Regions from separate parts of the Thioalkalivibrio sp. HL-Eb18 genome, predicted to be linked through region 2. Evidence: predicted binding sites of a transcription regulator. Region 2 holds the regulator's gene; the other holds the start of a gene.
What was found. Region 2 encodes sigma-54, which starts transcription at its own class of promoters, with help from an activator protein. Its sites were predicted from a motif close to TGGCANGNTNCNTGCTT; they were not measured.
Positions count from the first base shown of each region.

Region 1: the regulator sigma-54 is predicted to act here: its motif matches at 4,081-4,097, upstream of glnL (nitrogen regulation protein NR(II)).

Region 1 covers NZ_KB822962.1:196,409-207,270, forward strand. The annotation lists gene polA (DNA polymerase I) at 1-1,163, opposite strand, end outside; gene F813_RS0103645 (TIGR00730 family Rossman fold protein) at 1,282-2,007, shown strand; gene F813_RS0103650 (DUF2782 domain-containing protein) at 2,010-2,408, shown strand; gene F813_RS0103655 (hypothetical protein) at 2,408-3,244, shown strand; gene F813_RS0103660 (DUF4124 domain-containing protein) at 3,279-3,932, shown strand; gene glnL (nitrogen regulation protein NR(II)) at 4,109-5,206, shown strand; gene ntrC (nitrogen regulation protein NR(I)) at 5,206-6,642, shown strand; gene F813_RS0103675 (dihydroorotate dehydrogenase) at 6,649-7,641, opposite strand; gene F813_RS0103680 (tRNA (cytidine(34)-2'-O)-methyltransferase) at 7,640-8,104, shown strand; gene F813_RS0103685 (dienelactone hydrolase family protein) at 8,222-9,094, shown strand; gene F813_RS0103690 (6-phosphofructokinase) at 9,331-10,539, shown strand; gene adk (adenylate kinase) at 10,636-10,862, opposite strand, start outside.
Region 2 covers NZ_KB822966.1:52,321-63,182, forward strand. The annotation lists gene F813_RS0106790 (KpsF/GutQ family sugar-phosphate isomerase) at 1-55, shown strand, start outside; gene kdsC (3-deoxy-manno-octulosonate-8-phosphatase KdsC) at 55-594, shown strand; gene lptC (LPS export ABC transporter periplasmic protein LptC) at 591-1,178, shown strand; gene lptA (lipopolysaccharide transport periplasmic protein LptA) at 1,171-1,695, shown strand; gene lptB (LPS export ABC transporter ATP-binding protein) at 1,746-2,474, shown strand; gene F813_RS0106815 (RNA polymerase factor sigma-54) at 2,548-4,041, shown strand; gene hpf (ribosome hibernation-promoting factor, HPF/YfiA family) at 4,044-4,382, shown strand; gene F813_RS0106825 (PTS sugar transporter subunit IIA) at 4,387-4,857, shown strand; gene hprK (HPr(Ser) kinase/phosphatase) at 4,925-5,956, shown strand; gene rapZ (RNase adapter RapZ) at 5,957-6,841, shown strand; gene F813_RS0106840 (PTS sugar transporter subunit IIA) at 6,846-7,271, shown strand; gene F813_RS0106845 (HPr family phosphocarrier protein) at 7,243-7,512, shown strand; gene hisC (histidinol-phosphate transaminase) at 7,563-8,660, opposite strand; gene hisD (histidinol dehydrogenase) at 8,657-9,961, opposite strand; gene F813_RS0106860 (3-deoxy-7-phosphoheptulonate synthase) at 9,976-10,862, opposite strand, start outside.

The DNA.
Region 1 (10,862 bases), on a different contig from region 2:
TCCAGCCACGGCTTCAGGCGTTCGAGCGTCTCCGCGCGCGGCAGTTGCGGATCGGCATCCGGTCCGGTGTGGGCCAGCGGCAGGTAGTACGCGGTGCCCGGCTCGAAGGCGAAGGACATGCCGACGATCTCGGCGCGCATGGCATCCAGGCTGGTGGTCTCGGTATCGAAGGCGACGCGCTCGGCCTGGTCCAGGCGTTCCAGCAGCTCGGCCAGTTCGGCCGCCTCGCGCAGCGTCCGGTAGTCGCCCTTCGCCTGCGACGGGCCCGGATTGCCCCCGTTGTCAGGGTTGTCGCCGGCGGCCCCGGCCTCGCCGCCCTCCAGTTCCGCGCGCCAGCGGGTGAAGCCGTAGCGCCGCACCATCTCCAGCAGGCGCTCATGGTCCGGTTCCTGGATGGCGAGGTCGTCGGGGCCGACGTCCAGCTCGACATCGCGCTTGACCGTGATCAGTTCGCGCGAGGTGGGCAGGCGCTCGGCTGCGGCGCGCAGGTTCTCGCCGATCTTGCCGCCGATGTCGTCGGCCTGTTCCAGGATGGTGTCGAGGTCGCCGTACTTCGCGATCCACTTGGCTGCGGTCTTCGGGCCGACCTTGTCCACGCCCGGGATGTTGTCGACGCTGTCGCCCATCAGTGCGAGGTAGTCGACGATCTGCTCCGGGGTCACGCCGAACTTCTCCTGCACGCCCTCGCGGTCCAGCGTGACCCCGCTCATGGTGTTGACCAGCGTGATGCGGTCATTCACCAGTTGCGCGAGATCCTTGTCGCCGGTGGAGATCACCACGTCGTGCCCGGCGCGGGCCGACTGGTCGGCGAGCGTCGCAATCACGTCGTCGGCCTCCACGCCCTCGACGCACAAAAGCGGCAGGCCCATCGCCCGCACCAGTTCGTGCAACGGTTCGATCTGGGCCGCGAGCTCTTCCGGCATCGGCGGGCGGGTGGCCTTGTATTCCGGATAGATGTCGTCGCGGAAGGTCTTGCCCTTGGCGTCGAACACCACCGCCATGTGCTCCGGGCCGTAGTCCGCGCGCAGCTTGCGCAGCATGTTCGCCACACCAATCATCGCCCCGGTCGGGGCGCCATCCGGCGCGGTCAGCGGCGGCAAGGCATGGAAGGCCCGGAACAGATACGACGAGCCGTCGACCAGGACAAGGGGGGCTTGTGACATCAATGCGGCATCCGTTCGGAAGGTGCGCGCCATTCTACAGCCCCGTCTCAGGCCGCGACCATTTGTACCGACCCGGGGCGGCCGTTACGCTTGGCCTTCGACACGAGGAACCCGCCGCATGAACGACCGCGAACGCGCCGAACACCCCGGCCTGCGCCCGATTGACGACTCCGCCCTGACCCGCGAAAGCTGGAAGATCTTCCAGATCATGGCGGAGTTCGTGGAGGGCTTCGAGCGCCTGGCGCATATCAAGCCATCTGTGAGCATCTTTGGCTCCGCGCGCTTCCCGCCGGGGCATCCGCATTACCTGCTGGCCGAAGAGGTCGCCCGTCAGTTGTCGGATGCCGGCTTCGCGGTGGTCAGTGGCGGTGGCCCGGGCATCATGGAGGCGGCCAACAAGGGCGCCTTCGCCGGGCGCTCGCCCAGCATCGGCCTGAATATCCAGCTCCCCCACGAACAAAGCGCCAACCCCTATCAGGACATCGGCCTTGGGTTTCGCCACTTTTTCTCGCGCAAGGTGATGTTCGTGAAGTACGCGTCCGCCTATGTGGTCCTGCCGGGCGGTTTTGGCACGCTGGACGAACTGGCGGAGATCCTGACGCTGGTGCAGACCGGCAAGACCCGGCGCATCCCGATCGTGCTGGTCGGCTCCGAGTTCTGGAAGGGGCTGCTGCACTGGTTCGAGGACACTCTTGTGTCCGAAGGCACCATCGACGCCGAGGACCTGCAGCTATACTCGTTGGTGGATGCCCCGGAAGACGTGGTGGACGTGATCTTCGAGCACTACGAGGCGCGCAGCTTCGAGCCTTCCGCGGAAGAAAAGAAACGCATGATGGAGCTGTGAGCATGGCCGCTAAACCCACCCGTTACCCCGCCGCCATCCTGGCCGGTCTGTTCCTCGCGCCGGCCCTGGCCTTTGCCCAGCAGGAGCGCGAGTGGGACGATGCTCCGCCGCCGCCCGAGATGCCGGACGAGGCGGAGGTCGACCCCGCACCACCGGTGCTGGACGAGCGCGCCCGCGAGCAGCGCGGACTGGAAGAGGCCGACATCGTGATCATCGAGCGCGATGGTGAGACCCGGCGCGAGTACCGCGTGGGCGGGCAGCTCGTGATGGTCGAGGTGACACCCGCAGTCGGTCCTTCCTACTACCTGATCGACAGCACCGGTGACGGCCTGCTCGATCGCCGCCAGCGCGAGCTGGAACCCGATTTCGTACCGCCGTCTTGGGTGATTTTCCAATGGTGATGAACGAACACGACCTCCAGGCCTGTGCCGAGGCCTGCGGGATGAGCATCGAGTTTCGCGAGGGCGAGGCCTTGCTGGCGGGTCAGCCCGTGCAGTGCCTGCGTCTTCCGGCGGATGCCGCCTCCGGTATCGAAGCGGCCCTGAAGGGTGCGGGCATCAGCCCGCTGGTCACGGCCGATGCCGACGGGGCGCGGATTCTTTTGCTGGATCGAGGCCAGGCATTGCGCGAATCCCTGTCGGCCGAGGGCCCCGGAAGCCTCGAGGCCCTGGGTGAGCGGGCCGCGAGCTGGCAGGCCCTGCACCCGGCGGGTGCGATGCCGGAGGCCACGGGCTATCGCCGCGGCGTACTGCAGCAGCTACTGCGTGAACGCGCCGACTCCCTGGGCCAGACGCTGTCGGCCGGCGAGCGCGAGATGCTGGATGCCGAGCTTCACCACCAGAGCCTCTATCGTTTCGAGGATCTGCCGCTGGCCGGGAGCTATTGGCACTCGGTGCGGGTTTACCCCGATGGGGCGGGGCTCGCGGATCTGGTGATGCCCCCGGCGCCGGTGCCCGCTTTCTGGCAGCTCGCGCGCATCGCGCTGGCGCTCGCAGTGGACGAGGCGGGCGAGATCCGTGGCGATGCGTACCGCGCGTTGCTGGCGGGATACCATGCCAAACGCCCGTTGGCCGCGATCGAGCGCGGGGCCGCACCGACGTTGCTGCGTCTGGCGGCGCTGGAGGACTGGATCGCCCGGCGCGAATCGGGTGCGGCGGGCGAGTCCGAGCGGGAGCGGCTTGTTGCGCTGCAGGGGCACGCCGCCCGTGTGCAGAGCATGTGGGTGCGCGCCGCGTAGGTGGCGCTGGGGTCTCGACCCAAGGAGATCGACGATGAACAAGGTCTGGGTGCTGTTACTAATCGCGTTTTGTCTCCCGGCGCTGGCCCAGGCCGAGATCTATCGCTGGACCGATGATCAGGGCAATGTGCACTTTGGTGACCGCCCGCCAGAGGGTCGCGCCAGCGAGTCGGTCAATGTGCGCGAGCCCATGCGCGGGGTGCCGCTTGAGGGTGCCCGCGAGATCCTCGAACGCCCGGTACGGCCCCAGCAGGAGGAGGCCGGTGCCAGCGGCTACGAGCGCATCGCAATTACGCAACCCGAGGACGGTTCCGGCGTGCGCGCCAATGACGGCAATGTCACCGCCGAGATCGCGCTGGAACCGGCGCTGGACGCCGAGGCCGGACACCGCATCGTCTGGCTGCTGAACGGCGAGGAGGCGGGTGACAGCACCGACCGCAGCATTACCTTCGAGGGGCTCAACCGCGGTGAATACAGCCTCCAGGCGCGGGTAGAGGACGACGCCGGGCAGGAGGTCGTCAGCAGCGACACCATCCAGTTCAACGTGCTGCGCATCGCGATTCCGCGGGAACAGCAGCAGCAACAGCGCCCACAGCAGTTCCCCGAGGGTGGGGCCCCGCAGGCCCCTCGGGCCCCACAAGCCCCGCGCGCACCCCAGCCCCAGGTCCCGCAGATCCCGCAGAACTAGCCGGTCGCACCAACTCCGTGCGTATACCGCCCCATTATAGTGCCTTTTTTGCACTATAATGGGGCGGAGCTTTGCGATTGCCATCATGCCAAACGCGCCTGGGCGCTTTCTGGCCCGAGGATGATCCACCCCGTGCGGTGCCCCTGTTTGGCGCGATTCCTGCTTGAGGCCCGTTGATGAACAATCCTGTCGCCAAGCCCGCCCCAGCTCCATGGCCCTGGTGGGATGACCTGTCTACTGCCGTGCTGGTGACGGATGGCGAGCTGCGCCTGGTGAGCCTGAACAGTGCGGCCGAAGTCCTGCTGGGGCTCAGCCGCGAGCGTATCGTTGGCCACGGACTGGGGCAGTGGCTCAGGCTCGACCGCAGCCTGTCGAATCGGCTGCGGTCGGTGTTGTCGCTCGATCAGCCGATCACCCTGCGCGCCCGACAGATGGAGCCCCTGCGCGCCGAGCCGTTCCTCGCGGACATCACCATCACGCCCCTGCGCGGTGAAGATAGTCGAGCGTCACAGCTCTTGTTTGAACTCAACGCCATCGATCGCCACGAACGGATCAGTCGCGAGGAACAGCTGCAGAAGCAGCAGGCCATCACACGTGCGGTGACCCGCGGGCTGGCCCACGAGATCAAGAACCCGCTCGGTGGCCTGCGCGGCGCGGCGCAGCTGTTGGCCAGCGAACTGGATGACGACGGGCTGAAGGAATATACCGGCATCATCATTCGCGAGGCGGACCGGCTGCGCAGCCTGGTGGATCGCATGCTCGGGCCGAACAACCTGCCCCGCCTCGAGGCCGTAAACCTCCACGAGGTGCTGGAGCACGTGCGCGGCCTGGTGAGTGTGCAGTTGCCGTTGGGTCTGAAGATCCGCGGTGACTACGACCCGAGCATCCCTGAGGTGCAGGCCGACCGCGACATGCTGGTGCAGGCCATCCTGAATCTGGTGCAGAACGCGGTGCAGGCATTGAGCGAGGGCGGCGAGATCACGCTCGTCTCGCGCGTCCTGCGCCAGTACACCATTTCTGGCCACCGCCACCGACTGGTGGCGCGCCTGAGCGTGCGCGACAACGGCCCGGGCATCCCGGAGGAGATCCGTGAGCGCATCTTCTTCCCGATGGTCACCGGCCGCGCCGCCGGCACCGGGCTGGGCCTGCCGATCGCCCAGAGCCTGATCCAGTTGCACAACGGGCTCATCGAATGCCGTTCACGACCGGGCAGTACCTCGTTCGACATCCTGCTGCCGATCGAACCCCAAAATGCCAAGGAGGCCGGCAACTGATGGACCCCATCGTCTGGATCATTGATGACGACGACTCGATCCGCTGGGTGCTGGACCGCGCCCTGCAGCGTGCCGGTATCCAGGTGCGCGGATTCGAGACGGCCGACGCGGCCTGGGCTGCGCTGGAGACCGACGAGGCCCCGGATACGGTGGTGGCCGACATCCGCATGCCGGGGCTGAACGGCCTCGATTTTCTCGCCCGGATGCAGACCCGCCCGGATCCTCCACCGGTCATCATCATGACGGCGTTTTCGGATCTCGAAAGCGCGGTCGGGGCCTACCAGACCGGGGCCTTCGAGTATCTGCCCAAGCCGTTCGATGTCGACGACGCCGTGGCCCTGGTCCAGCGTGCACTCGAGGCGCGTGCGACCGCACAACAAAACGCCGAGGGTGGCACCAGGATCGAGGACACCCCCATCATTGGCGAGGCGCCGGCGATGCAGGAGATGTTCCGCGCGATCGGGCGCCTGTCGCGCAGCAACATCACCGTGCTGATCAACGGCGAGTCCGGCACCGGCAAGGAGCTGGTCGCGCGGGCCTTGCACCAGCACAGCCCGAGGGCCGATCGACCATTGATCGCGCTGAACACCGCCGCGATTCCGAAGGACCTGCTGGAGAGTGAGCTGTTTGGCCATGAACGTGGTGCCTTCACCGGTGCCAGCCAGAGCCGCAAGGGCCGCTTCGAACAGGCCGATGGCGGCACGTTGTTCCTCGACGAGATCGGCGACATGCCGTTCGACCTGCAGACGCGTCTGCTGCGGGTGCTGGCGGACGGAACCTTCTATCGTGTCGGTGGGCACACCCCGATCCGCGTCGATGTCCGTATCATCGCCGCCACCCACCAGGACCTCGAGGAGCGCGTGCGCGCCGGGCTGTTCCGCGAGGATCTGTTCCATCGCCTGAACGTGATCCGCATCCATGTACCGTCACTGCGCGAGCGCCCGGAGGATATCCCGCTGCTGGTGCAGCACTTCATGGCCGAGGTGGCGCGTGAATTGGGCGTGGAGGCAAAGACCATGCGGCCGGAGGTGGTGCGCGAGCTGCAGCGCTTGCCCTGGCCGGGCAATGTGCGCCAGCTGGAGAACACCTGTCGCTGGTTGACGGTCATGGCATCGGGGCGCGAGGTGCATCTGGATGACCTGCCGACCGAGCTGCATCAAGAGGCCCCGCCCATGGAGGCCCATGGGGGCCTGCCGGACGCGCAGATGGCCACGCCGCGGGACTGGACCAGCGAGCTGGCCCAGGTGGCCCGGCAGCACTGGCAACAAGGTGAGCGTGATCTGCTCGGGCGGGTCCTGCCACAACTGGAGCGCACGGTCATCCGCGAGGCGCTGAATGTGACCGGTGGGCACCGTCAGCAGGCCGCCGCCCTGCTGGGCTGGGGCCGCAACACCTTGACCCGCAAGATTCAGGAACTGGGCATCGACGACGAGTAGGGCGGGTCAGGTCGTCGGGTCTTCCGGGGCCGGGGCGGCGCAGGCGGAGATCGCGCTGTTGAGCTGCAGGCTCCCGGTCAGCTCGCTGACCTGCTGGATGCCGTGGCGATCCATGTAGTCGCGGATGCCGTCCAGGATCTTCGGCAGGCACAGCGGATCGTAGAACAGCCCGGTCCCGACACCCACGGTGCTGGCGCCGGCGATCAGGAATTCCAGGGCGTCGCGCGCGGTCAGCACGCCGCCCTGGCCGATGATCGGGATGTTGTGCGGCGCGGCCACCTGATAGACCTGCTGCACCTTCAGCAGCGCAATCGGCTTGATCGCCGGGCCGGAGAGTCCGCCCTGGTTGTTACCGATCACCGCACGGCGGCTTTCCACGTCGACGGCCATCCCCATCAGGGTATTGATGACCGCAAAGCCGTCGGTCCCGGCGTCGATGCAACGGCGGGCGTTTTCGGCAATGTTGGTCTGGTTGGGCGAGAGCTTGGTGATCAGCGGCTTGGAGGTCACCGAACGGCAGGCCTCGACCACGCGCGCGGACATCTCCGGGTCGTTGCCGAAGGCCACGCCGCCCTCTTTCACGTTGGGACAGGAGATATTGATCTCGATGGCATCGATCGGCGAGTCGTCGAAACGCCGGGTGACCTCGATGTACTCCTCGATCGTGGAGCCGGAGACGTTGGCGAAAAAGCGCGTCTCCTCGAAATCGAGCGCGGGCAGGATCTCGTCCACCACCCGGTCGACGCCCGGGTTCTGCAGCCCGATTGCGTTCAGCATGCCGTCCGGGGTCTCGTAGACGCGGTGCGGCGGATTACCCAGTCGCGCCTGGCCGGTGGTCCCCTTCAGGCAGATCGCACCCGCGTCGCGATTGGAGAACCCCGCGACCCGGGTGTATTCCTCGCCAAAGCCGACGCAGCCGGACAGCAGCACCAGGGGCGTGTTCAAATGCAGCCCGCAGAAATCAACGGCCAGCCGCGGATCGGTGCGCGAATCACTCATGCTTCACATCGTCCTTTATGAACCGGAAATCCCGCCGAACACGGGCAATATTATTCGTCTGGCGGCCAACACCGGGGCGGCGCTGCACCTGATCCATCCGCTCGGCTTCGAGCTGGACAGCGCCCGGGCGCGCCGCGCCGGGCTCGACTATCACGAGCTGGCCCGGGTGCAAGAGTATGACAGCCTCGACCAGTGGCGGGAATCGACCCGGCCGCAACGCGTGCTCGCCCTGACCACGCGCGGGCAGGCCCGTTACGATCAGGCTGGGTTCCAGTCCGGTGATGCGCTGTTGTTTGGCCCGGAGACCCGCGGCCTGCCCCAAGCGGTACTCGACGCACTGCCTCCCGAACAGCGACTGCGTCTGCCCATGCAGCCCGACAGCCGCAGCCTGAATCTCTCCAACGCGGTGGCGGTGGTGGTCTACGAGGCCTGGCGCCAGCTCGGTTTTCCGGACGGGATCTAGCGGCTGATGCGCTGGGCATGACGCCGTGCTTTGCTCTAAGCTCGAAGGCGTGGCTCACGGCTGCGGGACCCCCGGTTGGGCCGTCCACGCGGCTTCAGGAAAAGGGGTTCGGGATTCATGTTTTCTGCTTTGCGATCGTTCTGCCTGCTGGCCACCGCCAGCCTCCTCGTCGCGCCGCTCGCCGCGGACGAACCCACCGGTTCCGACAACTGGTGGTGGGATGACGACTGGTGGGAGGACGGCGTGCTGTATTCGGACCTCGAGAATCACGAGGTCGAGATCGAGCGATTCGAGTATGAGCGCGACGGCGTGGACATCCCGGCGCTGGTCGCGCGCCCCGCCGATGGCGAGGCCTATCCCGCGATCCTCTGGGCCCATGGCCGGCGCGGGCTGGACGATCTGGCGATCCTGCACGTGAAGCGTCTGGCCGCGCGCGGCTTCGTGGTGATGGCGCCGGACCTGTACACCGGCCGCTTCATGGAGACGCATCCGCTGGATCATGACTACGAACTGGAGGGCGACCTGAACCAGGGGCTGGATGTCCTGCTCGAGCGCGACGACATCGTCGGCGACCGGGCCTGCCTGGTTTCCATCACGCGCGGGGGCTACAAGACGCTGAAGGTCGCCGTGACCTACGAGCGCCAGGTCGAGGACGTCGCCTGCTGGGCCGGTTACTACCCGCACCTGCAGGACCCGAACCTCGGCGAGCCGCACCAGGTGTATCGCTACGCCAACGAGGTCAATCAGCTCGAGATCCCGATGATGATCCTGATCGGCGAGGACGAGCAGTATCAGCGCCACCGGACCGCGAAGATGGCGGCGGACGGCCTGGAGAGCCGCGGCGGTGATGTGACCTGGATCGAATATCCAGGCGTTGGCCGCGGCTTCGATTTTCGCAACGGCGGCAACCGCACCTTCGCCGACGATCTGGCCTCGCGTGACGCGATGATCCGGGTCACGCGCTTTGTGAACCAGCATTTGCGCGACTGAGTTCCCCCGACTTCCTCCCCTGGCCTGCGAGCCGGTACCCCCGACCCATCGGGTTGGTGGTGCCGTTGCACCCGTGGGTCCTCCCCAGTCAATAAGTCTTTGATAATACAATTAAACGTTTCCGTGCGTAGAGTGCGGAATTTGCTATCTTCGGGCCTTATGTCACTGAGATGCCCGGTCGTTGCGCGGCCGATTCACGGTTGGAACGTACTTAAAGTCGCAGAAGGAGGACGAAGATGGCCAAGGTTCTGATCGCCCAGGGTGGAGGCCCGACGGCGGTAATCAATCAATCCATGGTGGGCGCGGTGCTCGAAGCCCGGAAATTTACCGATGTCGAGCTCGTCTACGGGGCCTTCCACGGGGTGCGCGGGATCATCGACGAGGAATTCCTGGACCTGACCCAGGAGACCACCCATAACCTGGAGATGGTCGCACGGACGCCCTCCTCGGCACTGGGATCCACGCGGGACAAGCCGGACCTCGACTACTGCAAGGAGATCTTCAAGGTCCTGAAGGCCCACGGGATCACCTACTTCTTCTATATCGGCGGCAACGACTCCTCCGACACGGTACGGATCGTCAGCGAGGAAGCGCGCAAGGCCAACTACCCGATGCGCTGCGTGCACATCCCGAAGACGATCGACAATGACCTGGTGGAAAACGACCACACGCCGGGCTTCCCCTCGGCCGCGCGCTTCGTGGCCCAGGCCTTTATTGGAGCCAACCTCGACAACTATGCCCTCCCGGGGATCTATCTGGCGGTCGTCATGGGCCGCCATGCCGGATTCCTGACCGCGGCCTCCGCCCTCGGGAAGAAGTTCCCGGACGACGGACCGCATCTGATCTATGTGCCCGAACGGGTTTTCGAGGTCGACCGCTTCCTGTCGGACGTCAAGGCGACCATGGACCGTCATGGCCGCTGCGTGATCGCGGTCAGCGAGGGCATCCACGACGCGGACGGCGAACCGATCGCGACCAAGCTGGCCAAGGACGTGGAGAAGGATGCCCACGGCAACGTGCAGCTCTCCGGTACCGGGGCACTGGCCGATATGCTTTGCGACGAGATCCGCAGCAAGCTGGGGGTCAAGCGCGTGCGCGGCGATACCTTCGGCTATCTCCAGCGTGCCTTTATTGGCTGTGTCTCCGATGTCGATCAGCGCGAGGCCCGCGAGGTGGGCGAGAAGGCCGTGCAGTTCGCGATGTGGGAGGGCCGCGACGGCTCGGTCGCGATCAAGCGCACCGGCTTTTACTCGGTGGACTACGAGTACGTCCCGCTGGAGGCCGTTGCGGGCAAGACCAAGGTGATGCCGGACGAATTCATCGATGACTCGGGCACCGATGTCACGGATGCCTTCCGCATGTATCTGCGCCCGTTGCTGGGCTCGGGCATGCCGGATGCCTATCGTCTGCGCAAGAACAAGGTGACCAAGGTGCTCGGTCGCTAGAAAAAGGCCCCTGGTCCCGTGTCCGGGGCCAGGGGCCAAGTGCAGGGGTTTTGATCCCCTGACAAAGGCCCGCCCGGTACGCCGGGCGGGCCTTTGCTATCCGAGGGCCTTGAAGATCTGGTCGCGGATGTCTTCCACCGATCCGGTTCCCTTGATGTGGACATATTTCGGCGCGTCGGGGTCGTCGCTCTCCGCCCACTTCGAGTAGAAGTCCACCAGCGGGCGCGTCTGGCTGTGATAGGCCTCCAGACGCTTGCGCACGGTTTCCTCGTTGTCGTCTTCGCGCTGGATCAGATCCTCGCCCGTCACGTCATCCTTGCCCT
Region 2 (10,862 bases):
GCGGCTGGTCGGGGTGCTGAACATGCACGACCTGCTGCGCGCGGGGGTGGTTTGATGGACCGTTACGACGAGCCCCTGCACAGCCGCCAGGCGGCAGTGCGTCTGCTGATCCTGGATGTCGATGGGGTGCTGACCGATGGCAGCCTGTTCATGGGGGATGCCGGTGAGCAATACAAGGCCTTTCATTCGCGCGACGGGCACGGCATCCGCCTGGCACTGGACGGGGGGCTGGAGGTCGCGATCCTGACCGGGCGCACCTCCGGCGTGGTCGAGCACCGCATGCGGGATCTGGGCGTGCAGCATCTGGTGCAGGGGCGGCGCGACAAGGGCGCCGCACTGCACGAGTTGCTGGAGCAGACCGGGCATGCGCCCGACGAGGCCGCCTTCGTGGGCGACGACATCGTCGATCTGCCGGCGATGCGCCGTGTGGGGCTGGGCATCGCCGTGGCGGATTCCCACCCGCTGGTATTGCAGCATGCCCACTGGGTCACGCAGGCCCCCGGCGGGCGCGGCGCGGTACGCGAGGTCTGCGAGGGCCTGCTGGCGGCCCAGGGGCGGCTGGAGGCCCTGTTCGCGGAGTACATCGACGGATGAAGTGGGTGGCCGGACTGGCGGCGCTGATCCTGGTGCCGATGGCGGCGCTGATCCTGGTGCCGATGGCGGCGCTGGTGGCCGGCGCTGGCGCCAGCGAGCATGAACCCGAGGGCGAGGTGACGCTGGAGATCGAGGGCTTCACACTGCACGCGACCGGCGAGGACGGCGAGCTGAGCCACCGCTTGCGCGGGACGCGGTTGCGCGAGTTTGGTCGCGACGGGCCGCAACTGATTGACAATCCCGATCTGGATATCTTTGACGCTGGCGGCATCGAATGGCACTGGACCGCGCCAGAGGCGCTGCACCGGCCTATGGACGAGATCCTGGACCTGATCGGCCCCACGCGGGGGGTGCAGCCCGAGCGTGACGAGCGCGTGCGCACGGTCATCGAGTCCTCCGATGTGACGGTGGCGACCGATACCATGATTGCCACCTCCGATTCGCTCTCGACGCTTGATCAACCCGGTCTTTTTCAGCGGGGTACGGGTCTGCGCGTGGACTCGCGAGGGGATACCATAGAGCTGTTCCATGACGTGTACACGCTCTACAGCGAGTCGGGCGAGGAGGAAGCCGCTAATGACTGAACGTGGTGGGTCGTCGCTCGCCCGGGCCGGGTGGCCCGTGCTGATGAGCAGTGTCTTGCTGTTGCTGGCCGTGCCGGTTATCGCCCAGCAACAGTCCCTGCCGGTGGAGATTACCGCGGATCACGCGGAGATGGACGAGCGCCGGGGCCTGGGTACCTATACCGGCGATGTGGTGGTGATCCGCGGGGACATGACGCTGGAGGCGGACAAGGTCTATGTGCGCAGTCGTGACCGGCGCCCCTACGAGATGGAGGCCCACGGCGAGCCCGCGCGGCTGGAATCCCCGGACCCGGAAACAGGCGAGATGCGCATCGCCACCGCGCTGCGCATCGATTACCTGCTGAACGAGGACCGGGTGATCCTGACCGACCAGGCGCATGTGGTCACGGCCGCCGAGGAGGCGCGCGGCAAGCGCATCGTCTACGACCTGGAGACGGACGTGATCGAGGCCGAGCGTGGCGAGACCGATGACGAGCGTGTACGCATCACGATTCAGCCCCGCGAAGACGACGAATGACCGAGCTCGACACCAGCGCGCCCGCAGTGGCCGGTGGCGACCCCCCGCCGATGGCCGGCTATCTGACCGGACGCGAGCTGACCAAGCGCTATGGCAAGCGTACGGTGCTGGATCGTGTCGACGTTGATCTGGCACCAGGGGAGGTCGTGGGCCTGCTGGGCCCGAACGGCGCAGGCAAGACCACCTGTTTCTACAGCCTGGTCGGCCTGATCCGGCCCAATCGCGGCCGTATCACGCTGGGTGACCGGGACATCACCCGGGCCCCGATCCATTCACGGGCCCGGGCCGGGCTGGGCTACCTGCCGCAGGAGGCCTCGATCTTCCGGCGGCTGAGCGTGTGGGACAATCTGCAGGCGGTGCTGGAGCTGCGGCCGGAGCTTGATCGCCACGAACGTCGCCGCATCGGCGATGCCCTGATCGAGGAATTTCAGCTGGAGACGGTGCGCCACAGCCCGGGGATTGCCCTGTCCGGGGGCGAGCGCCGCCGTGCCGAGATCGCGCGGGCACTGGCCGGTGACCCGCGCTTTATCTGCCTGGACGAGCCGTTCGCCGGCGTGGACCCGATTTCCGTGGGCGATATCCAGGCGGTGATTGGGCATCTGGCCCAGCGCGGGATCGGCGTGCTGATTTCCGACCACAACGTGCGCGAGACCCTCGGAATCTGCGACAGAGCCTATATTCTTAGTGAGGGCCGCATCCTGAGCGTGGGGACCCCGCAGGAACTGCTGGATGATCCCCAGGTGCGCCGGGTGTATCTCGGCGAAAACTTTCGGCTGTGAGTACTTCCTTTGGGCATGTCTCGACGAGTCCTTTTAAGATGATCTTAATGGTCACGATGGACCTCAAACCGCGATGCTGAAGCCCGGGCTCAATCTGCAGCTGGGGCAGACGCTAACGATGACCCCGCAGCTGCAGCAGGCGATCCGCCTGCTGCAGCTTTCCACGCTGGAGTTGCAGGCGGAGATCCAGCAGGCGCTGGAAAGCAACCCCATGCTCGAGCAGGTGGAGGACGAGGGCGAGGAGGCCCCGCCCGAGCGCCCGGAGGAAGGGGGTGAACGGGTCGACGGGGATCGCATGCAGTCCGACACGGCCGGCGATGACGTGATCCCCGAGGAGTTGAGTACCGACAGCCGCTGGGACGACATCTACGAGCCCGCCCCGAGCCCGCGCGGCCTGGATGATCGCGATCCGCTCGAGAATACCTCCGACGGCGAGGACGAGGGGCTGCAGGATCACCTGCTCTGGCAGCTGCATCTGAGCCACCTGACTCCACGCGACCAGCGCATCGGCGCGGCGCTGATCGACGCGATCAGCCCGGACGGCTATCTGGACGGCGACCTCGAGGCGCTGGCAGAGATGATCAGCCAGGGCGAGGACGAACCAGTGGGGGTCGACGAGGTCGAGGCGGTGCTGCACTGGATTCAGCAGTGCGACCCGCTGGGCGTCGGTGCGCGGGACCTGCGCGAGTGCCTGGAGATCCAGCTGCGCCATCTGGCGCCGGATGCCCCGGCACGCGATGCGGCCCGAGCCATCCTGGAAAACGGCATGGAGAGCCTGGCCAAGCGGGACTACCGGGCCCTGCAGCGCCAGTCCGGGGTACGCGACCCGGACGAGCTGGCGCGGGCGCTGGACTTGATCCGCACCCTGAACCCGCGGCCCGGTGCCCAGATCAGCGAGTCCACTTCGGAATACGTCGTGCCGGATGTCTATGTCCGCCATGACCGCGATGGCTGGCGTGTGGACCTGAATCCGGAGATTGCCCCGCGCATTCGCATCAACGATCTCTATGCGGGCATGGTGCGGCAGGTCTCCGATGCCCGCGACAGCGCGTTTATGCGCGATCAGCTGCAGGAGGCGCGCTGGTTCCTGAAGAGCCTGCACAGCCGCAACGACACCCTGCTGCGGGTGGCCCAAGCCATCGTCGAACGCCAGCAGGGGTTTCTGGAGCATGGTGAGGTCGCGATGCAGCCGTTGATCCTGCGCGATATCGCCGAGGCCCTGGAGATGCACGAGTCGACCATCTCGCGGGTGACCACACAGAAATACATGCACACCCCGCGTGGGGTATTCGAGTTCAAGTACTTCTTTTCCAGTCATGTCGGGACGGCCGACGGCGGCGAATGCTCGGCGACCGCGATCCGTGCCATGATTCGGGAATTGATTGGTGGCGAGACCCCGAACAAGCCACTGAGTGATGCAAAACTGGCCCAGATCCTGTCGGATCGGGGCATTAATGTGGCCCGACGCACCGTGGCCAAGTACCGCGAGGCCATGCACATACCGTCTTCCAGCGAACGCCGGCAGATGGCGAGCATGCCCAGCGGAACCAAGCAGAAAGGAGCCTGACCATGCAGATCAACCTGACCGGCCATCACGTCGATATCACCGACGCCCTGCGCGACTACGTGAACGAAAAGTTCGCCAAGCTGGAGCGCCACTTCGACAAAGTGATCGACGTGCATGTGGTGCTGACCCACGAGAAAAACCAGAACCTGAACAACAAGGCGGAGGCCAATCTCCAGGTCAGCGGCAATCACATCCACGCCGAAGCCAGTCACGAGGATATGTATGCGGCGATCGATGGGCTGATCGACAAGGTGGATCGCCAGCTGATCAAGCACAAGGAAAAGGTCAAGGACCATCACCGCGCCGAGGGCGCCCAGCGCAACCGCGAACAGGCCCTGTAACGCAATGACCATTGCCGAGCTGATCACCCGCGACCGTATCCGGCTGGAGCCCGAGTGTTCCAGCCAGAAACGGGCGCTCGAGACCCTGGCCGAGTTGCTGGCCGTCGGCGGCGAGGAGTCCGCCGGCCCGGCCAGCGGGGCCATCTTCGAGGCCCTGTCTGCCCGCGAGAAGCTTGGCTCCACTGGTCTGGGGCATGGCGTGGCCATCCCGCATGGGCGCCTGGCCGAGCTTGATGCCCCCCGTGTCGCGGTCCTGCGGCTGGACCAAGGGGTCGACTTCGACGCCATGGATCACGAGCCGGTGGATATCCTGATCGCGCTGCTGGTCCCCGAGGCGGCCACCAGTGCGCACCTGGATCTCCTGGCGCAACTGGCCCGTGGTCTCTCGCAGCCCGACAATATTGCGGCGCTCCGCCGCGCCGGCGATGCCGACGGCCTGGAGCGTGAACTGACCCGGGCCTTCGGCGACGCTTGAGCATGGCTCTCCCGGCAGCGCTTCCCCGATTACGACACCCCGCGCCAGCGATGCCGGAGACTCGTGCATGAACGAGGCACTGGGAGAGGGCGGCATCGCGCGCGACATCACCGTCGAATCCCTGATCCAGGCGATGGGCAACCGCCTCGACCTGCGCTACGTCCACGGCGAGCAGGTCGCCCCCGACCGCAACCTGGTGGGCGGTGATGGCGACGACCTGCCGTTGGCCGGGCACCTCAACCTGATTCGGCCGAACCGCATCCAGGTCATCGGTGATTTCGAGGCGCGCTATATCGCGCGGCTGAGCGACGAACAGCGCGAGCAGTTGATCCTGGAGATGGCCCGCACCGGCACGACCGCGGTGATCTTCGCCGAGGACACCTGTCCGTTCTCGGAGATGCCGGACGTCCCCGAGGAGCAGCTGCCGCTGATCCTGTGCTCCTCGACCAGCAGCCACGAGATTATCTCCCTGCTGCGCTACTTCCTGCAGCAGCGGCTGGCCCACTTCGAAGTCCGCCATGGCGTGTTCATGGAGATCCTCGGGATCGGCGTGCTGATTAGCGGGGCGTCCAGCGTCGGCAAGAGCGAGGTGGCGCTGGAGCTGATCTCGCGCGGGCACCGGCTGATTGCCGACGATGCGCCGGAGTTCGCCCGTATCGCCCCGGATATCGTGCGTGGGCACTGCCCGGCCCTGCTGCAGGACCTGCTCGAGGTCCGGGGGCTGGGCGTGCTGAACGTCCGCGCGATGTACGGGGACTCCGCGATCAAGGGCGGCAAATACCTGCGGCTGATCATCGACTTGCGTGATCACAACGAGCCCTCGCCGGTGCCGGACGACCGCCTGAACGGCCGCCGCGGGGAGATCGACATCCTCGGGCTGCGCATCCCGCTGATCAGCCTGCCGGTCGCGCCGGGGCGCAACATCGCCGTGATGATCGAGGCGGCGGTACGCAACCACATGCTGCACATGCAGGGCTACGTTGCCGGGGACGACCTGCGCGCGCGCCAGCGCCGGCAGATGAGCGGTGAGCCCGAGGAGCCGCCCTACCATCGTGCGATCCCCGCCACCACGGTCCCCAACCCGGACCCGGAGGGCTGAATGCGACTGTTGCTGGTCAGTGGTCTGTCGGGTTCCGGCAAGACGGTCGCCCTGCACACCCTGGAGGACGCCGGCTATTTCTGCGTCGACAATCTGCCCCTGCCGCTGCTGCCCGGACTGATCGAACAGGTCCGCAGTGGTGACTACGACGCGGACGAAGACCGGCATCTGGCAGTCGGGGTGGATGTCCGCAGCGGGCTGGCGGCGCTGGAGGGCTTTGCCGACCTGCTGCGCGAACTCAGGGGCAAGGGGCTGCAGGTCGAGGTGATGTTCCTGCAGGCCTCCAGCGAGGTTCTGCTGCGCCGTTACCACCTGACACGCCGGCGACACCCGTTGGCGCGCGACGGCGTCCCGCTGGTCGATGCGATCGAGCGCGAGCGCGACTGGCTCGGGCATGTCGCGGCCGAGGCCGATCTGACCGTTGATACCTCCCGGTTGTCCATGCACGACCTCGCGCGCACCCTGCGCGACCGTGTCGGGCTGCTGGGCGAGGAGCGCCTGTCGCTGCTGTTTCAGTCATTCGGGTTCAAGCACGGGGCACCGCTGGACTCCGACTTCGTGTTCGACGTGCGCTGCCTGCCCAACCCGCACTACGAGCGCGATCTCGCGCCCTTGACCGGACGCGACGCCGCGGTTTGCGAGTTTCTCGCGGGCCACGCCGAGGTCGAAGAGATGTACGACGGGATCCAGGGATTCCTCGAGCAATGGGTTCCGCGTATTCGTCAGGATCACCGCAGCTATGTGACCGTATCGATCGGATGTACCGGCGGTCGCCACCGTTCGGTTTATCTCGTGGAGCGGCTGGCGGCTGCCTGGCGCGGGCGCGAACATGTTACTGTTAGCACCCGTCACCGCGAGCTATCCCTGCCCCTCGAATCGGAGTGAGTCCATGGGCGTTGGTCTGATCCTGATCACGCATCAAAACCTCGGCGACACCCTGCTGCAAACGGCCCGCAGCATGCTGGGCGACCTGCCCGAGGATTGCGAGTCCATGGCGATGTCGCAGAATGACGACCCCGACGAGGTGCTGGCGCGGGCGCGGGCGCGCCTCGGAGAGCTGGATTCCGGCTCCGGTGTGCTCATTCTGACCGACATGTTCGGTTCTACCCCCTCTAATGTGGCCAGCCGCGTGGCGCGGGGGGCGAACGCTCGCGTCATCGCCGGGATCAACCTGCCGATGCTGATCCGTGTGCTGAACTACCGCCATCTGCCACTGACGGAACTGGTCAACAAGGCCCTGTCCGGCGGGCACGATGGCATCCTTCTTTGTGACCAGGAGTGTTCGGATGCCGCAGCGCGAAGTCCCCATCGTTAATCGTCTGGGGATGCATGCGCGTGCGGCGGCCAAGTTTGTGAGTCTGGCCAGTCAGTACGCGTCCGATGTGACCGTCTCCCGGAACGCCCAGGAAGTGAACGGCAAGAGCATCATGGGGGTGATGATGCTGGCGGCGGCGCAGGGCTCCGAGGTCACCATTACCACCGACGGCGAGGATGCCGAAGAGGCCCTCGACGCCCTCACCGAACTCGTCGCCAACCGCTTCGGCGAGGACGCCTAGCCCCCTCCATCCTCCACGCCTGTTCGAGGCCCAGCCTCGGGAATCAGGCTTCAGCCGGATAGGGCGTTGCGCAGGGCCGCAAGGAATGCGTCGTTTTCGTCGGGGCGGCCGACGGTGACGCGCAGGCAGTCGGCGAGCAGGGGATGGGCCCGCCCGACATCCTTGATCAGGATCCCGGCGTCGCGCAGGGCCGCGAAGCTCGCATGCCCCTGTCCCTCGCGCACTCGAAAGAGGATGAAATTCGCCTGGCTCGGGAACACGTGTTCGACGCCGTCGTTTGCCGCGAGTGCGTCGGACAAACGCCCGCGTTCCTCGATGATGCCGCGTGCCTGATCATCCAGTGCCTCGCGGTGGTCCAGGGCGAAGGCGACCGAGCGCTGGGTCAGTGTGTTGATGTTGTACGGCAGGCGCAGCCGGTCCAGCGCATCGATCCAGCCCGCGGAGGCGGCAAGATAGCCCAGCCGCGCGCCGGCCAGCCCCAGCTTCGATACCGTGCGCATCACCATCAGTCCGTCGTGCTGGCCGACCTCCGGCAGAAAGCTGTGGGCGGCGAACGGGGCATAGGCCTCGTCGACCACGGTGACGCCGGGGTTGGCCTCGACGATCGCCTGCACCGCGGCCGCGTCGTCCAGGGTCCCGGTCGGGTTGTTCGGGTAGGCCAGGAAGACGACCGCCGGGTTGTGCTCGGACAGGGCGGCATGCATCGCGTCGAGGTCCAGGGTGAAATCGCGGTTCAGCGGGACGCCGATGAACGGCACGCCCATTGCCCGGGCCAGCACGCCGTACATCACGAAGGTCGGCTCGGGCGCGAGGACCGGACGGCCGGAGGCGGCGACCGCCATAATCAGGATCTGGATCAGCTCGTCGGAGCCGTTGCCGAACAGCAGTCCGGCCGCTTCGGGCACGCCGTGGGCCGCGCGCACCTTTTTCTCCAGCTCGCGTGCCCCGGCATCCGGGTAGCGGTTCAGTTGCGGCTCGCGCAGGGCGTCCAGCCAGGCGTTTTCCAGCGCGCCAGGCCAGGGATGCGGGTTCTCCATCGCGTCCAGCTTGATCAGACCCGTGGCATCGGCCACCTGATAGGCCGGCTGCGCCAGCACTTCCGGGCGCATCAGGGCGTCCGGGCTGCGGCTTTCGTGCGGCAGGCTCATTGCCCGCCGCGCAGTTCGGCGGAGCGAGCGTGGGCGGTAAGCCCCTCGCCGTGCGCGAGGGCGGCGGCGGTCTGGCCGAGCTTCGCCGCGCCTTCGGCCGAACAGTGGATGATGCTCGAGCGCTTCTGGAAGTCGTACACCCCCAGCGGCGAGGAGAAGCGTGCGGTGCGCGAGGTTGGCAGCACATGGTTGGGCCCGGCGCAGTAATCGCCCAGGGCTTCGGAGGTGTAGCGCCCCATGAAGATCGCGCCGGCGTGGCGCAGGCCGGCGTCCAGCATGGCCTGCGGGTCGGCCACGGACAGCTCCAGGTGTTCCGGGGCGATGCGGTTGGCGACGGCGATGGCCTCGGAGGAGTCGCGTACCTTCACCAGTGCCCCGCGCTTGTCGAGGCTGGTGCGGATGATCTCGGCGCGTGGCATTTCGGCCAGCAGGCGGTCCATCGCCTCGGCCACGCGGTCGAGAAAGGCCTCGTCCCAGGACAGCAGGATGGACTGGGCCTGTTCGTCATGTTCGGCCTGCGAGAACAGGTCGGCCGCGATCCAGTCCGGGTCCGTTTCACCGTCACAGACCACCAGGATCTCCGAGGGGCCGGCGATCATGTCGATCCCGACCGTGCCGAACACCTCGCGCTTGGCCGCCGCGACGAAAATGTTGCCGGGGCCGACGATCTTGTCCACCGCCGGGATGGTCTGGGTGCCGTAGGCCAGCGCGGCCACCGCCTGGGCGCCGCCGATGGTGTAGACGCGATCGACGCCCGCCACCGCGGCGGCGGCCAGCACCAGATCGTTCAGCTCGCCGCCCGGGGCGGGCACAACCATTACCAGCAGTTCCACACCGGCGACCTTCGCCGGTATCGCGTTCATCAGCACGGAGGAGGGGTAGGCCGCTTTGCCGCCGGGCACATACAGGCCAACGGAATCCAGCGCGGTTACGCGCTGGCCGAGCACCGTTCCGTCTTCGTCGGTGAAGTCCCAGTCCTGCATCTTCTGGTGTTCGGCGTACTGGCGGATGCGCGTGGCGGCGGTCTCCAGCGCCTGGCGCTGCTCCGCCGGGATGGATTCCAGCGCGGCCTGCAGGCGCTCCCGCGGGATCTCCAGGTCGGCGACCGCGCTGCGATCGAGGCGATCGAACTTGGCGGTGTAGCGCAGAACGGCCGCGTCCCCCTCCGTGCGCACCGCGGCGAGGATCTCGTCCACCGCATCACGTACGCCGGTGTCGGCGACGGACTCCCAGGACAGCAGGTGCTCCAGGGCCTGATCGAAGTCGGGCTGCTGGGTATCGAGTCGGGCAATGGAGGGCATGGTCGGGGTCCTCTCTAGGCAGGCACGGCAGCTTTGCGGCGCGCGCGCACGGCGTCCGCCAGCAGTTTCAGGCTGGTCTCGGTCTCGTCCCAGCCCATGCAGGCATCGGTGATGCTCTGGCCGTAGGTCAGCGGCTTGCCGGGCAGGATGTCCTGGCGGCCACCGACCAGATGGCTCTCGAGCATCGCGCCCATGATGCGGCGATCCCCGCCAGCGATCTGTTCGGCCAGCGAGCGGGCCACGTCCACCTGACGCTTCGGATCCTTGCGACTGTTGGCATGACTGCAGTCGACCATCACCTGTTCCGGCAGCTCGGCCATGCGCAGCTCCTTGCAGGCCTGTTCGATGCTCTCGGCATCGTAGTTCGGCTGCTTGCCGCCGCGCAGGATGATGTGGCAGTCGTCGTTGCCGGTGGTCGAGAAGATCGCCGAGCGCCCGGCCTTGGTTACCGAGAGGAAGTGGTGCGGTCGCGACGCGGAGCGGATTGCGTCGATCGCCACCCGCAGGCTGCCATCGGTGGAGTTCTTGAAGCCCACCGGGCAGGACAGCCCGGAGGCCAGTTCGCGGTGCACCTGGCTCTCGGTGGTGCGCGCGCCGATCGCGCCCCAGGCGACCAGGTCCGCGATGTACTGCGGGCTGATCAGGTCGAGGTATTCGGTGGCGGCCGGCATGCCCTTGATCGCCAGATCACGCAGCAGCCCGCGCGCAACGCGCAGGCCCTTGTTGATGTGGAAGCTGCCGTCCAGGTCCGGGTCGTTGATCAGACCCTTCCAGCCGACCGTGGTACGCGGCTTCTCGAAGTACACCCGCATCACGATGTGCAGGGCGTCGGAGAGTTCGTCGCGCAGGCCCTTCAGGCGCTCGGCGTACTCCAGCGCGGCGTCCACGTCGTGAATCGAGC